Regions from separate parts of the Methylobacterium sp. NFXW15 genome, predicted to be linked through region 3. Evidence: predicted binding sites of a transcription regulator. Region 3 holds the regulator's gene; each other region holds the start of a gene.
What was found. Region 3 encodes LexA, which represses DNA repair genes until DNA is damaged. Its sites were predicted from a motif close to TGTTCNNNNTGTGTTCNG; they were not measured.

Region 1 (5,439 bases), on a different contig from region 3:
CCGCAGGCCCATAACGACGTGGTGCAGAAGCTCCTGCGCAAGGTCCGCAAGGGGACACATGTCGTCTACCTGCCGGGCAACCACGACGAGTTCCTGCGCAACTATGTCGGCACGACCTTCGGCGGTATCGAGATCGCCGATACGGCGATCCACGAATCGGCGGATGGACGCCGCTACCTCGTGATCCACGGCGACCAGTTCGACATGGTGATGCGCCACCAGCGCTGGCTGGCTCATCTGGGCGACGGCGCCTACACCCTCGCCCTGTGGCTGAACACGATCCTCAACCGCTTCCGGCGGCGGCTCGGCTTGTCGTACTGGTCGCTCTCGGCCTGGGCGAAGCTGAAGGTGAAGAACGCCGTCAGCTTCATCGGCAAGTTCGAGGAGATCCTGGCCGAGGAGGCCAAGCGCCGGGGCGCGCAGGGGGTCATCTGCGGCCACATCCACCATGCGGCCGACCGGTCCATCGGCGACCTGCGCTACCTCAATACCGGCGATTGGGTCGAATCCTGCACCGGCATCATCGAGCATTACGACGGCCGGATCGAGGTGATCCACTACCCGTCGCTGCTGCGGGCCAAGGAGGCGGAGACTCAGGCGCAGGCGCAAGCCCAGCCTCAGCTTCCGCCGGGGCGGAGAGCCGTCGCGTGAGACTCCTGATCGCGAGCGATGCATGGCACCCGCAGGTCAACGGCGTGGTGCGCTCCCTCGAACAGATGATGCGGCGCGCGCCCGCCCACGGCTTCTCGGCCTCCATTCTGAGCCCGGCCGAATTCCCGTCCATGCCCCTGCCGGGCTATCCCGAGATCCGCCTCGCCTGCCCAGTCCCGGGGCGCCTCGGCAGCCGGTGGGACGCGGCGGCGCCGACCCATGTGCACATCGCCACCGAGGGGCCGGTGGGCTTCGCCGTGCGGCGGCGCTGTCTCGCGCAAAGGTTGCCCTTCACCACGAGCTATCACACGCGCTTCCCCGAATATCTCGCTGCCCGCGCGCCCGTGCCTGAGGCGTGGTCCTACGCCTATCTGCGACGCTTCCACGGGGCCGCGAACGGCACCATGGTGAGCACGGGAAGCCTTCAGAGCGAATTGGAAGCGCGCGGCTTCGGCCGCATCATGCAGTGGACGCGGGGCGTCGACACCGATCTCTTCGCGCCCGCCGCGCCGGGCGCTGCGCTGCCCGCCGACCTCGCCGGGCTGCCCCGTCCGTTCTTCCTGTTCGTCGGGCGGCTCGCCATCGAGAAGAACGTCGCGGCCTTCCTGGCCCTCGACCTGCCGGGCACCAAGGTGGTGATCGGCGATGGGCCGGACCGGGCGCGGCTGGAGAGCCTCGCCCCGCAGGCGCGCTTCCTCGGCACCCGCACGGGCGCCGACCTTGCCGCGCTCTACGCCGCCTGCGACGTGTTCGTGTTTCCGAGCCTCACCGACACGTTCGGCATCGTGCTGCTGGAAGCCCTGGCCTGCGGCCTGCCCGTGGCGGCCTTTCCCGTGCCCGGCCCCCTCGACGTGATCGGCACGAGCGGCGTCGGCGTGCTCGACCACGACCTGCGCGCGGCGGCCCTGCGGGCGCTGACGATTCCCCGCGCCTCCTGCCGCGAGGACGCCCTGCGCCGGGGCTGGGACGAAAGCGCCCGGCAATTCTACGGGAACATCCTGGCGGCCCGCCGCCTCGCCCAGCCTCAAGCGGCATAGCAGGATCCCAAAGGACGAGTCCTTTGGTGGGGTCCAGGGGCGAGGCCCCTGGCGGTCCGCAGGGCTTGCTCTTTGGAAACCCGTGACGCCGTGTCAGATGGGCGCCATGCCGCCCTTCGATCCCGCCCGCGCCGCCAGCTATCCCATCGTGATCGGTTGCGACGAGGTGGGACGGGGTGCCTTGAGCGGCCCGGTGGTGGTCGCCGCCGTATGGTTCGACCCCGCCTCCATCCCGCCCGATCTCCTCGGCGCCTTGGACGACAGCAAGAAGCTGCCGGAGCCCGTGCGCAACCGGCTGGCCCCGTTGATCCGGCGGTATGGGCGGGTCGCCCTCGCAGCGGGCTCGCCCGCATTGATCGACCGGATCAACATCCGCGCCGCGACCCTCGACGCCATGGCGCGGGCGGTGCGCAAGCTTGCGATCGACGCGCCGGTCTACGTCGATGGGCGCGATGCCCTTTCGGGTTTCTCGGGGAAGGCGGTAATCGGCGGCGAGCGGCTGGTGCCGCAGATCGCCGCCGCCTCCATCGTCGCGAAGGTCATGCGCGACGCGTTCATGCGGCGGCTGGCCCGCGCCCATCCCGGCTATGGTTGGGAGCGCAATGTCGGCTACGGCACGGCTCTCCACCGCCAAGGTCTGGCTACCCTCGGCCGCAGCGCGCACCACCGGGTGAGCTTCACAAAGACGTTCGGGTAAAGCGGCTCAGAACAGGCTGAGCTGCGCCCCCGCCGGCCGGAAATCGTCCGTGTTCAGGGCCATGCGCCCGAACGAGAACCCGAGCCTTCTGCCCGCGAGGCGGACCCGCTGGCCGATCATCTCGGCATAGGGTCCCTCGCCCCGGAAGCGGTGGCCGAAGCGCGAGTCATTCTCCTTGCCGCCACGCGACTGGCGCAAGAGCGCGAGGGCGCGCTCCCGGCGCTCGGGGTAATGCTCCGCGAACCAATCGGCCACGAGATCCTTCACCTCGCCGGGCAGGCGCAGCAGAGCGTGGCCGATCCGGCTCGCCCCCTGCGCACGCGCAGCCTCCAACACCGATTCGATCTCGTGATCGGTGAGGCCGGGGATGATCGGCGAGATGTTGACCATCACCGGCACCCCCGCCTCCGCCAGGGCGCGCATGGCCGCGAGCCGCTTCTCCGGACGCGGCGCGCGGGGATCGAGCCGCCGGGACAGGGCCGGATCGAGGGTCGGCAGGGAGATCGCGACGAGGGCGAGATTGCGTGCGGCCATCCTCGAGAGAAGATCGAGATCGCGCAGCACGAGATCTGATTTCGTGGTCACACCGACCGGATGCCGGGCCTCGTCCAGCACCTCCAGCACGGCACGGGTGAGGCGGTACTCCCGCTCGATCGGCTGATAGGGATCGGTGGCGGTGCCGAGTGCGATCGTCTCCGGCCGGTAGCCCGGCGCCGACAATTCCTTCCGCAGCAGCCGTGCCGCCTCCGGCTTGGTGAACAGGCGCGATTCGAAGTCGAGCCCCGGAGACAAGCCGAGATAGGCGTGGGTTGGCCGCGCGTAACAGTAGATGCAGCCGTGCTCGCAGCCGCGATACGGGTTGAGCGACCGGTCGAACGGGATATCCGGCGAGGTGTTCCTGGCGATGATCGAGGCCGTCCGCTCCGGCCGAACCTCCGTCCGAAGGGGCGTGGGCGCCTCGCTCTCCCACCCATCATCGAAAGCCTCCCGCCGGGCAGTCTCGAACCGGCCGGTCGGATTTGCCGTGGCACCCCGCCCCTTCCGGCCCTCGGGCAGGGGCATGCTCTTGGTCAGGCGCAGGGTGATCGGCGAATCTTGACGCATGAAGCCTCGCTGGCTTCAGGAACATAACACGAACGACTGGAGCAAGTCTGCGGAAAATGCGGGCAAACGGAGAGACTTGCGGCCCGTGGCGCGGGAAGTGCGTTTATCCTTGCGCAAAATCGGGTATGCGCCCCGCATGCTCTCCGCCGTGACCCATTTGGACGATCCGGCCGACCCGGATGCGATCGACCGGTTGGCCGACACGCTCAGCGCCCTCGTGTCGGGCGTGGCGGGCGGCCTTGTCGGCGACGCGATCATCGTCGTGCCCCGTGAGGTCCCTGCCGTGGCGACCGTCGCGGAGGCGACCGGCGCGGTGCTGGTGGTACATACGGGCCATGATCCCTTCGGCGCCGGCGCAGCGATTGCGCGGCGCGACTGGATCTTCTGCCTCGACGCGGGCGACGTACCTGCAGAGGGCTGGATCCGCACCCTCGACCGGTTCGTCGGCATGGCCAAACCCGAGATCGGGATCGGCCGCCTCGACCGCCCCGAGCCCCTGCGCCGTCTCCGTAACCGCCTCGACAGACTGTTCGGCACGCGGACGATCCGGGCGGGGGATGTGGTGCGGCGGGAGGACCTGTCCGGCCGGACGAAGCGGCTGCGGGTCCGTGCCCTGCATGCGCGGATTGACCGGTCCTGAACTGATCATCGGCCGGGCGAAAACTCTTCTCAAAAGCCCATCAAATGTAATTCTCGCGCGCCTCCCTGGCGGAACAGCCCGAAACTTGCTCAGTTGCCGGCAACGATCCGCTGCCAAGCCGGCGGCACCGCTTTTGGGATGACGCCGATGGAAGCTTCCAACCTGATGGCGCGAAAGTCGGTGGACGATATCGTCGCCGGTGGGGAGGCCGAGTCGCAGACCCTCTCGCGTTCGCTGGGCGCGCTCTCCATCACGGCCATGGGCATCGGCGCCATCATCGGCGCGGGCATCTTCGTGCTCACCGGCACGGCCGCCGCGCAGTATGCGGGGCCGGGCATCATGCTCTCCTTCGTGCTGGGCGGCATCGCCTGCGCCTTCGTGGGCCTGTGCTACTCGGAAATGGCCGCGCTGATCCCGGTGGCGGGGTCGAGCTACACCTACACCTATGCGACGCTCGGCGAGTTCTTCGCGTGGCTGATCGGGTGGGACCTGATCCTCGAATACGCGATGGGCGCGGCGACCGTGGCGGTCGGCTGGTCGGGCTACATGACGAGCATCCTCAAGGATGTCGGCATTATCATCCCGGCCCGGTTCGCCCATGCGCCGGGCACCGAGATCGAGGGCGGCGGCACCGCTCTGTTCAACCTGCCCGCCGTGCTGATCGTGGCCGTGCTGACGCTGATGCTGATGCGTGGCACGAAGGAATCGGCCCGGTTCAACAACATCATGGTGGCGGTGAAGCTTGCGGTCGTCTTCGCCTTCATCGGGCTCGGCTGGAGCTACACCAAATCCGCGAACTGGAGCCCGCTGATCCCCGAGAACGATGGCACCTTCGGCCATTACGGCTACAGTGGCATTCTGCGCGGGGCGGGTGTCGTGTTCTTCGCCTTCATCGGGTTCGATGCGGTCTCGACGGCGGCGCAAGAGGCCAAGCGGCCGCAGAAGGACATGCCCATCGGCATCCTCGGTTCGCTCGCCGTGTGCACGATCCTCTACGTGCTGGTCGCGGCGGTCCTCACCGGCCTTGTCCCGTACAAGGACCTGAACGTGCCCGATCCGATCGCCAAGGGCGTCGACGTCATCGGGATCGGCTGGTTCGGGGCGCTGATCAAGCTCGGGGCGCTCACCGGCCTCACCACCGTGATCCTCGTGCTGCTCTACGGTCAGAGCCGGATCTTCTACACCATGGCCTCGGACGGGCTGCTGCCGAAGATCTTCTCCCACGTCCACCCGACCTACCAGACGCCATATCGCAGCCAGGCGCTGATCGGCGCCTGCGTCGCGCTGGTGGCGGCGTTGGTGCCGATCCA
Region 2 (5,439 bases), on a different contig from region 3:
GTTCTTCTTGAGAGGTCGCGATGCGCGCCGTTGGATATCGCAAGTCCCTGCCGATCACCGATGCGGAGGCTTTGATCGATCTCGATCTGCCGCAGCCAGAGCCCGGCCCGCACGACCTGCTCGTGAAGGTCGAGGCGATCTCAGTGAACCCCGTCGACACGAAGGTCCGGCGGCGAGCCGAGCCGGAGGCGGGTGACGCCAAGATCCTGGGCTGGGACGCAGCCGGGACGGTGCTCGCCATCGGCCCGGAGGTGACGGAGTTCGCGGTGGGCGAGGCGGTCTTCTACGCGGGCGACATCACCCGGGCGGGGACGAATGCCGAGTATCACTGTGTCGATTCCCGCATCGTCGGGCGCAAGCCACGGAGCCTGGATTGGGCGCAAGCCGCCGCCCTGCCCCTTACGGCGATCACGGCCTGGGAAACCCTGTTCGACCGTCTCGACGTGGCCAAGCCCGTCCCGGGCGCTCCCCCGGCCCTGCTCATCGTCGGCGGTGCCGGAGGCGTCGGTTCGATTGCGATTCAGCTCGCCCGCCAGCTTACCGACCTGACCGTGATCGCCACGGCCTCGCGGCCGGAGACGGCGCAGTGGTGCCGCGACCTCGGCGCCCATCATGTCGTGGATCACGCCAAGCCGCTCTCCACCGAAGTGGCGGCCCTCGGGATCGGCGCGCCGGGCCTCGTCTTTTCGACGACGAACACCGACCTGCACCTGTCCGAGATCGGCGCCTTGATCGCCCCTCAGGGGCGGCTCGCCCTGATCGATGATCCGGCGAGCCTCGATGTCTCGCTCCTCAAGCGTAAGAGCCTGTCCCTTCACTGGGAGCTGATGTTCACGCGCTCGATGTTCGGCACCGCCGACATCGCCGAGCAGGGACGGTTGCTCAATGAGGTCTCGCGCCTCGTCGATGCCGGGCGCCTGCGCACGACCCTCGGTGAGCATTACGGGCGGATCGACGCCCGGAACCTCAAGCGAGCCCACGAACTGATCGAGTCGGGCCGGGCCAAGGGCAAGATCGTCCTCGAAGGCTTCGGCGCGTAGGGAGGGCCAGATGGGCGAGACGGCGGACGGGACCGGCATCTTCGACGTGGCGGCCATCGCCGCCGCTTTGCCGCCAAGTGCGGCGACCCTGCTGGTCGACACCTACCTGACCGACCGTCCCGCTGCGAGCGCGCGGGTCTTCCGGGTGTACCGGCCGACCCCGCCGCATTTTCACCGGACCTGCGACGAGTACCTGTATTGCCTGTCCGGCCGGGGCACGTTCTGGATGCGCGATCCGGCGACGGTCGCGCCCTTCGCGGCGGGGCAGTTGCTGTTCTTCGAGAAGGGCACCGTCCATGCGATGCCGGCGATCGAGCCCGGCGAGCCGGTCGTGTTCCTGTCGATCGATACCCCCCGCCGTGAGCCGACCGACATCGTCTTCGTCAACGAGGAGGATGGCAGCCCGGCGACCTTCATGGCTCGTAACGCCGACGGGTGAGGCTCAGAATCGGATCACCCGCCCGGCTACCGCCACGCCCACGAGCAAGACGGCGACCATCAGGAAGGCGAAGGGCAGGCTCGTGGCTTGCGCGATGAAGCCAATCAATGCCGGCCCGGCCAGCACACCCGCATAACCGAGCGTCGTGACGGCGGGGACGGCAACGCTCGCCGGCATTACGTCCTGCCGACCGGCGGCGGTGAAGAGCACCGGCACGATGTTGGCACAGCCCGCGCCGATCAAGGCATAGCCCGCGAGCGCCGCCTCCCAGGCCGGGACGAGGACGGAGAGCGCGAGACCGGCGGCGGCGCAAAGCCCGCCGAGCACGACGACGCGCGAGCGCCCTAGCCGGGCGACGATCCCGTCTCCCGCGAGCCGTCCCGCCGTCATCGTCACCGAGAAGGCCGCGTAACCGAGGGTCGCCCGCGCCGGATCGAGCCCGCGACTCTGCGACAGGAACACGGCGCTCCAATCGAGAACGGAGCCTTCGGTCAGGAACACGATGCAGCACAGGATGCCGATGACCAGCACCGTCCCGCGCGGAACGGCGAAGGCGGGGCCCTCCGCTGTCGTGGTGCGCGCCAGGATGCCGGGCCAGGATGCGGCGAACAAGAGCGCGATGGCCGCGACCGCGAGCCATGTCGTCGTGCCGATGCCGAGGCCTGCGAAGAGCAGCGCCCCGGCCGCCAGCGCCCCGACAAGGCTGCCGAGGCTATAGAGCCCGTGGAATCCCGACATCATGGGACGCCCCCTCGCCTTCTCGACGGCGACGGCCTGGAGGTTCATGCCACAATCGATCGCTCCCATCCCGGCCCCGAACAGGAGCAAGGCGGGTGCGAGCACAGCCACGGCATCCGCATGCGCGAGCACCAGTAGGGCGAGGCCGATCGCCGCCGTTCCGGCGATGAGCACCGGGCGCAGGCCGACCTTCGCCGCAGCTGCCCCGGCGAGCGGCATCGCCGCGATCGAGCCGATCCCGAGACAGAGCAGCAGCAGGCCGAGCTGTGCCTCACCCAATGCCGCCTGCGCTTTCACATGAGGGACCAGTGGCGCCCATGCGGCGGTGCCGAGTCCGACGATCAGAAAGAGAAAGCGGGTGGACCAGACGTCCGCGCGATGACGATCGGCATGGGCGGAGGGCGAGTCGGTCGCGGAGAGAGCGGGCATCGGCACCGTTTTTCGCGATTCGGAGGGACCCGGCCTAGTTGGGCCGTGGCATTTCTCCCGGCAATGAGGGCGCGCGCCCGTCTGCCTTGCGCGACGACGAATGCGGCTTTCACGGTTGCCCGCGTACCCTTTTCGTTCTAGCAAGCTCCCGCGGGGACGGATCCGCCATCGGCCTGCGGGGATCGACATGAGCCGGTGTCGCGGCCGGTTCGCCGGGCGCTGTCCCCTTCCGCGTCGACGCCTCGAAAGACCGCCGCCCTCATGGCCAGAGCCCGTGCCGGAGCCCAGAAGCAGGCCGCCGAAACCGAGACTTCCCGCCCTGCGGCGCGGAAGAGCGCGGTGAAGGCGCCTCCCGCCCAGTCGGTGAAGGCCGAGGCGGCGATCGACGCAAAGCTGGAGAAGTTGTTCGACTCGGCCGGGCCCGCAGCGCGGGACTCGCGGGTCATCTCCGTGCGCGGCGCCCGCGAGCACAACCTGAAGAACGTGGACCTGACGATCCCCCGGGACCGGTTGGTGGTGTTCACGGGCCTGTCCGGCTCGGGCAAGTCGTCCCTCGCCTTCGACACGATCTATGCCGAGGGCCAGCGCCGTTACGTCGAGTCGCTGTCGGCCTATGCCCGTCAGTTCCTTGAGATGATGGCCAAGCCCGATGTCGATCAGATCGACGGGCTTTCGCCGGCCATTTCCATCGAGCAGAAGACCACCTCGAAGAACCCGCGCTCGACGGTCGGCACCGTTACCGAGATCTACGATTACATGCGCCTGCTGTGGGCGCGGGTCGGAATCCCCTACTCCCCCGCCACGGGGCTGCCCATCGAGAGCCAGACCGTCAGCCAGATGGTCGACCGGGTTCTTGCCCTGCCGGAGAAGACTCGCCTCTATCTGCTCGCCCCCGTGGTTCGGGGCCGCAAGGGCGAATATCGCAAGGAGATCGCGGAGTTCCAGAAGAAGGGCTTCCAGCGGCTTCGGATCGACGGCGAGTTCTACGCCATCGACGACGCGCCCAAGCTCGACAAGAAGTTGAAGCACGACATCGACGTGGTGGTGGACCGCATCGTGGTGCGGGACGACATCGCCTCGCGTCTCGCGGATTCGTTCGAAACCGCCCTCGACCTCGCGGATGGCATCGCGGAGATCGTGTTCGCCGATGTCGCGGAGGGCGAGGAGGCGCAGTCGATCACCTTTTCCTCGCGCTTCGCCTGTCCCGTTTCCGGCTTCACCATCGCCGAAATCGAGCCGCGGCTGTTCTCGTTCAACAATCCGTTCGGCGCCTGCCCCACCTGTAGCGGCATCGGCCATGAGATGCGGATCGATCCCGAACTGGTCATCTCCGATCCCGGCTTGAGCCTGAAGCGCGGGGCGGTGGCGCCCTGGGCGAAATCGACCTCGCCCTATTACGGGCAGACGCTCGATGCGCTCTCCGCCCATTTCGGATTCGAGACCACGACGCCCTGGGGCAAGCTGAGGGAGGCCGACCGAGCCGTGGTGCTGCACGGCTCCGGACGGGAGCCGATCCGCTTCTATTACGACGACGGCCTGCGCCGGTATTCGGTCAACAAGCCCTTCGAAGGCGTGATCCCGAATCTGGAGCGCCGCTACAAGGAGAGCGATTCCGACGCGGTGCGCGAAGAGATCGGGCGTTTCATGAGCGAGACGCCGTGTGCGGCATGCGAAGGCAAGCGGCTCAAGCCCGAGGCGCTGGCGGTGAAGGTGGCGATGCACGACATCGCCGAGGTGACCGGCCTGTCGGTGAGCAAGGCGCACCAATGGTTCGCCGACCTGCCCGAGAAGCTGACCGCCAAGCAGAACGAGATCGCCGTCCGCATCCTCAAGGAGATTCGCGACCGGCTGAGCTTCCTGATGGATGTCGGCCTCGAATACCTCACGCTTGCCCGCGGCTCGGGCTCGCTCTCCGGTGGTGAGAGCCAGCGAATCCGGTTGGCGAGCCAGATCGGCTCGGGTCTGACGGGCGTACTCTATGTGCTGGACGAGCCGTCGATCGGCCTGCACCAGCGGGACAACGAGAGGCTGCTCGGCACGCTGAAGCGCCTGCGCGACCTCGGAAACTCGGTGATCGTCGTGGAGCACGACGAGGATGCGATCCTGCAGGCCGATTACGTGGTCGATGTCGGCCCCGGCGCGGGCATCCACGGGGGCAAGATCATCGCCCAGGGGACACCCACCGAAGTGCTGGCGCATCCGGCCTCGCTCACTGCGAAGTACCTCACCGGCGAAATGGCGGTGCGCATGCCGACCGCCCGGCGGAAGAGCCGGAAGGGCACGCTCCAGGTGTTCGGTGCGCGTGGAAACAACCTGAAGGACGTGGATATCGCGATCCCGCTCGGGACGTTCACCTGCGTCACGGGCGTCTCGGGCGGGGGCAAGTCCACCCTCGTCATCGACACGCTCTATAAGGCGGTGGCGAAGAAGCTGAACGGCGCCGTGGAGCATCCGGCTCCCCATGGGCGGATCGAGGGGCTGGAACACCTCGACAAGGTCATCGATATCGACCAGTCGCCCATTGGGCGGACCCCTCGCTCGAACCCCGCCACCTATATCGGCGCCTTCACGCCGATCCGCGATTGGTTCGCCGGGCTCCCCGAAGCGAAGGCGCGCGGCTACCAGCCGGGTCGATTCTCCTTCAACGTGAAGGGCGGCCGTTGCGAAGCCTGTTCCGGCGACGGCGTCATCAAGATCGAGATGCACTTCCTGCCCGATGTCTACGTCACCTGCGACGTGTGCAAGGGCAAGCGTTACGACCGCGAAACGCTGGAAGTGAAGTATCGCGAAAAG
Region 3 (3,885 bases):
TTAGGCCGACAGATCCATATCAAAATTTGGATTAGTAGTCGTAAATTTGGCTATTTAGTCTATAATCTACCAGATATAACAACATTATTGAGCAACTTAGTATCAAATGCAACTCTCACGGCAATCACCGGCATTATGAAATTCGGTGGCTGATACAAAAAATCTGTTTTGCGTATAATCCGTGTAGTCAGATCAAAACAACGCAACTTAATGTATCTAGAATTTTGATAACAAATTCTTTGGTTGTATCTCAAATGCGTGATGCGTCACAAAACTTACATGGATGATGCGCAGGCATAAGGGACTTACATTGCGGGAAGACGGTTCGATCGTCCCCGGCTCGCTTCTTCGGCGGTATCGTCGGCGCCGGCGGTTGGCATAGGATGTAATGGCAGTTGAGTGCGAATATTCGATATCGATATTTTCAGATCGGTTGCTATAGCATCATGATTGTGGGTCTTGTCTGTCTATTGGCGCTCATCTTTCCGTCAATGCTTCCCGCGCCGAAGGTCGACGTACCCACGCAGATCACGGTGTCGCTTGGCTCGAAGCCCAGCCAGCTGGACCGGATCCGAGCGGCCCTCGCCGAGGAGATCGCCGCCGGATCCGTGGCAGTGGAGCCGTTCGGCAGTTGGATCGCCGTGCGCATCAGCAACGGCGTCGTCTTCGCCTCCGGCGAGCCGCACGTCATACCGGCCAGTCTGGCGATCCTACGCAAAATTGCCGACGTGGTTCAGGCCGAAAAGGGGCCGGTGCGTATCGTAGGCTACACGGACGATCAGCCAATCCGGTCGGCGCGGATCTTCCGGGACAATCAGGCGCTGTCCCTCGCGCGTGCGGAGGCGGTGGCCGCCCTGATCCGCCCTGCCCTCTCGGAGACCGGACGGATCACTGTCGGCGGGCGCGGCGCGGACGAGCCGATCACCGAGAATGCGACGCCGGAAGGCCGCGCGCGCAACCGCCGTGTCGAGGTGTTGATCACCCGGCAGCCGTGAGGGCGGCCGACGGTTCGCGACGACGCTGGCAGCATCCATCCGGTCGGCGACACGCCAACGAGCGATGACACGCCGCCACCGACGAAAATCCGCCCGCCACCCTTAATGCCAAGCTTGTCTCTTGCAGAACACTTGCGGAACGCTTAACGTGTTCGCGATTTGTTTCAACGCGCCCGCCGCCATTCTGCGAGACCTGATCATGCTCACGCGTAAGCAGCTGGACCTCCTACGCTTCATCCAGCAGCGGATGCAGGAATGTGGGGTGCCGCCCTCGTTCGACGAGATGAAGGACGCTCTCGATCTCAAGTCGAAATCCGGAATCCACCGTCTGATCACCGCGCTGGAGGAGCGGGGCTTCCTGCGCCGTCTTCCCAATCGGGCGCGGGCGATCGAGGTGATCCGCCTGCCGGACGCCCTCGGGCGTGGTCCGGAGGCCGCCGAGGCTGCCGCCGCCTCGGCACCGGAGCCGCGCCGGTTTACCCCGAGCGTGGTCGAGGGCGGTCTGTCCAAGCAGCCGCCTGCCTCCCCTGCCCCGGCCCAGCCACGGGCCTACGAGGAATTCCGGGGGGTCTCGATTCCCGTCATGGGGCGGATTGCGGCGGGCACGCCCATCGCTGCCATCCAGAACCAGAGCCACTCCGTCACCATGTCGCCGGACTTCCTGGCGGGTGGCGAGCATTACGCCCTGGAGGTGCGAGGCGATTCGATGGTCGAAGCCGGCATCCTCGACGGTGACCTCGTGGTCATCCGCAAGCAGGAGACGGCCAATACCGGCGACATCATCGTCGCGCTGATCGACGATGAGGAGGCGACCCTCAAGCGTCTTCGTCGGCGCGGCTCCTCCATCGCTCTCGAAGCCGCGAACCCGGCCTACGAGACCCGCGTGCTCGGACCGGACCGGGTGCGGATCCAGGGCCGCCTCGTCAGCCTCGTGCGGCGTTACTGATCGACGGGGGACTCCCACTCCGGCGGCGTCTCCTCGGCGGGCTTTGCGGCGGGGGTGGGTCGCCAGGGTGGATGGCGTCCGGACGCATGGGCGTGGAGCGGCGCGAGGGAGCCGCCACTCAGGCTTAGCGAGGCGGCGCCCTGATCGGACAGGCGTCGCCGGTCGAGGATGAGGGGCGCTGCGCAACTCGACGGGGCCGTCAGCGCCGTGATGACGATGGCCGCGCGGGCGCAATCCTCGGGGAAGGCGCGGCTGTCCTTCACCAGCGCGATCGCCCGTCCATCCGTGAGGTGGGCGGTGCAGCCGAGGCGGTCGCAGCGGCCCGGTTGGGACGCGGCGAGGAGGTCGGCGGCCCGGCGATCGTCGCCATCGGCCTTCAGCCATTGCTCCAGAACGAAGCGCGAGGGCTTGCCGAGCAGGGTGAGGTGTCCGTCCGCGCCGCGCAGGGCAGCGCCCGTCCCCTGGCGATCGACATAGAGATCCTGCCGTTGCGGAAAGGCCGCGAGGGCGAGCCCGGCCAGGGCCGGTAGGAGGGCCAAGCGGCGCAGGCGCGAGGCGGGCAACGTGGCCAGCAGGAGCGCCGCCGCCAGCAGCAGCAGCGCCCCGGTGCCGAAGGCGGGCACCACCAGCACGGAGCGTCCGAAACCGGCGATCCATTCGGAGATGGCGAGCATCCCGGCCACCGCTTGCCCCATCACCCACCAGACGGGGTGATCGAGGGCGAAGGGATAGGCCACTGTCCCGAGCACGGCGCAGGGCATCACGACCAGTGACACGAGGGGGAGTGTCAGGGCGTTGCCGAGTACGCCGAAGGGCTGAACCGTCTGGAAATGGTAGGTCGCGAAGGGGGCTGTCGCGACCTGTGCGACGAGGGTCGTGGCCAGCGTGCCGACGATCCCCCGTGCGACGACGCCCGCCACTCGTCCGACCCGGCCTGCGCCGGGGCTGAGGAACAGCCTGCCATCGATGAGTCGTGCGCAGGCGACGAGTCCCGCCACGGCACCGAAGGACATCTGGAAGCTCGGGCCGAGCAGGGCCTCCGGTTCGCGCGCGAGGCAGACCAGGGCCGCGAGCGCGAGGTTGCGCAGGGACAGGGCGGGACGGTCCACGAGGATCGCCCCCAGCATGATGAGCGTCATGATGAGGCTGCGCTCGGCGGCGATGTCCCAGCCGGAAAAGGCACAATAGGCGGTCGCCCCCGCCATGGCCGCCCCGGCCGCGATCTTCTTGATGGGCCAGAGCAGTGCGAGGTGCGGCACCAGGGCGAGCAGGGCCCGGACGAGCCAGAACACCACGCCCGCCGCCAGCACCATGTGCAGGCCCGAGATCGACACAACAATGTTGCGTGTTGGCCGGCGATTAGGTCGCGTGGCTGAGCGTTGCGGTTGGTCGAGAGCGAGCTTCCCGTAGCCGCTGTCGTAGGTGCGCACAGGTACCGCGAGCTTCGTCGGGCTTCTGAGTTTGTGCAGGGTTGTAGGACTGCCAGCGCGAAAGCCTGCAGACCTCGCTGCCACACCCAGAAGGCGTGGCAGCGAGCTGTAACGACGCGCTACGACATGTCTTCGCAGGAAGTTGGTCAGACCGCGCGTGCTGCGGTTAGGTTGGTGAGTTTTCGTCTTGCGCCATCAAATCCAGAACTGCGAGAGCTTGGCGAAGTCGCTGGCGTGCCTCCTCAACCCGGGTAAAGGCGAACCGGTCTGCGCGACCGGCGGAGTTAAGAAACGCCTCTAGCATTTCCGGACAATGTTGGACGAGGCCGCGAAAATGATGGCCACGTGGCGCGCAAGATCCCGAAAACCAGTTTTTGACGGTCCTCTCGCCGGCTCCCGTCCATCGCGCAACCAGCTTGACTGATGCTGGGCGGTCGCCCAGCGCCCCTCTCAGCACAGTAGAAACCATCTCGGCGAACGACACCTCGTCGTTGCCACGAAAATACTTGCCCGT

Region 1: a site for LexA is predicted at 3,507-3,524, ahead of J4O73_RS02815 (PA0069 family radical SAM protein). Genes of this name have one in related genera too.
Region 2: a site for LexA is predicted at 2,769-2,786, ahead of uvrA (excinuclease ABC subunit UvrA). Genes of this name have one in related genera too.

Annotation. Positions count from the first base shown of each region.
Region 1 is NZ_JAGEKG010000001.1:582,215-587,653, forward strand. Features, by position in the region: gene J4O73_RS02800 (UDP-2,3-diacylglucosamine diphosphatase) at 1-651, shown strand, start outside; gene J4O73_RS02805 (glycosyltransferase family 4 protein) at 648-1,688, shown strand; gene J4O73_RS02810 (ribonuclease HII) at 1,786-2,385, shown strand; gene J4O73_RS02815 (PA0069 family radical SAM protein) at 2,392-3,489, opposite strand; gene J4O73_RS02820 (hypothetical protein) at 3,626-4,129, shown strand; gene J4O73_RS02825 (amino acid permease) at 4,277-5,439, shown strand, end outside.
Region 2 is NZ_JAGEKG010000016.1:55,661-61,099, forward strand. Features, by position in the region: gene J4O73_RS23120 (zinc-binding alcohol dehydrogenase family protein) at 21-1,040, shown strand; gene J4O73_RS23125 (cupin domain-containing protein) at 1,051-1,479, shown strand; gene J4O73_RS23130 (MFS transporter) at 1,483-2,646, opposite strand; gene uvrA (excinuclease ABC subunit UvrA) at 2,908-5,439, shown strand, end outside.
Region 3 is NZ_JAGEKG010000006.1:44,629-48,513, forward strand. Features, by position in the region: gene J4O73_RS14685 (OmpA family protein) at 396-995, shown strand; gene lexA (transcriptional repressor LexA) at 1,195-1,941, shown strand; partial or broken gene J4O73_RS14695 (ComEC/Rec2 family competence protein) at 1,935-3,278, opposite strand; gene J4O73_RS14700 (hypothetical protein) at 3,538-3,885, opposite strand, start outside.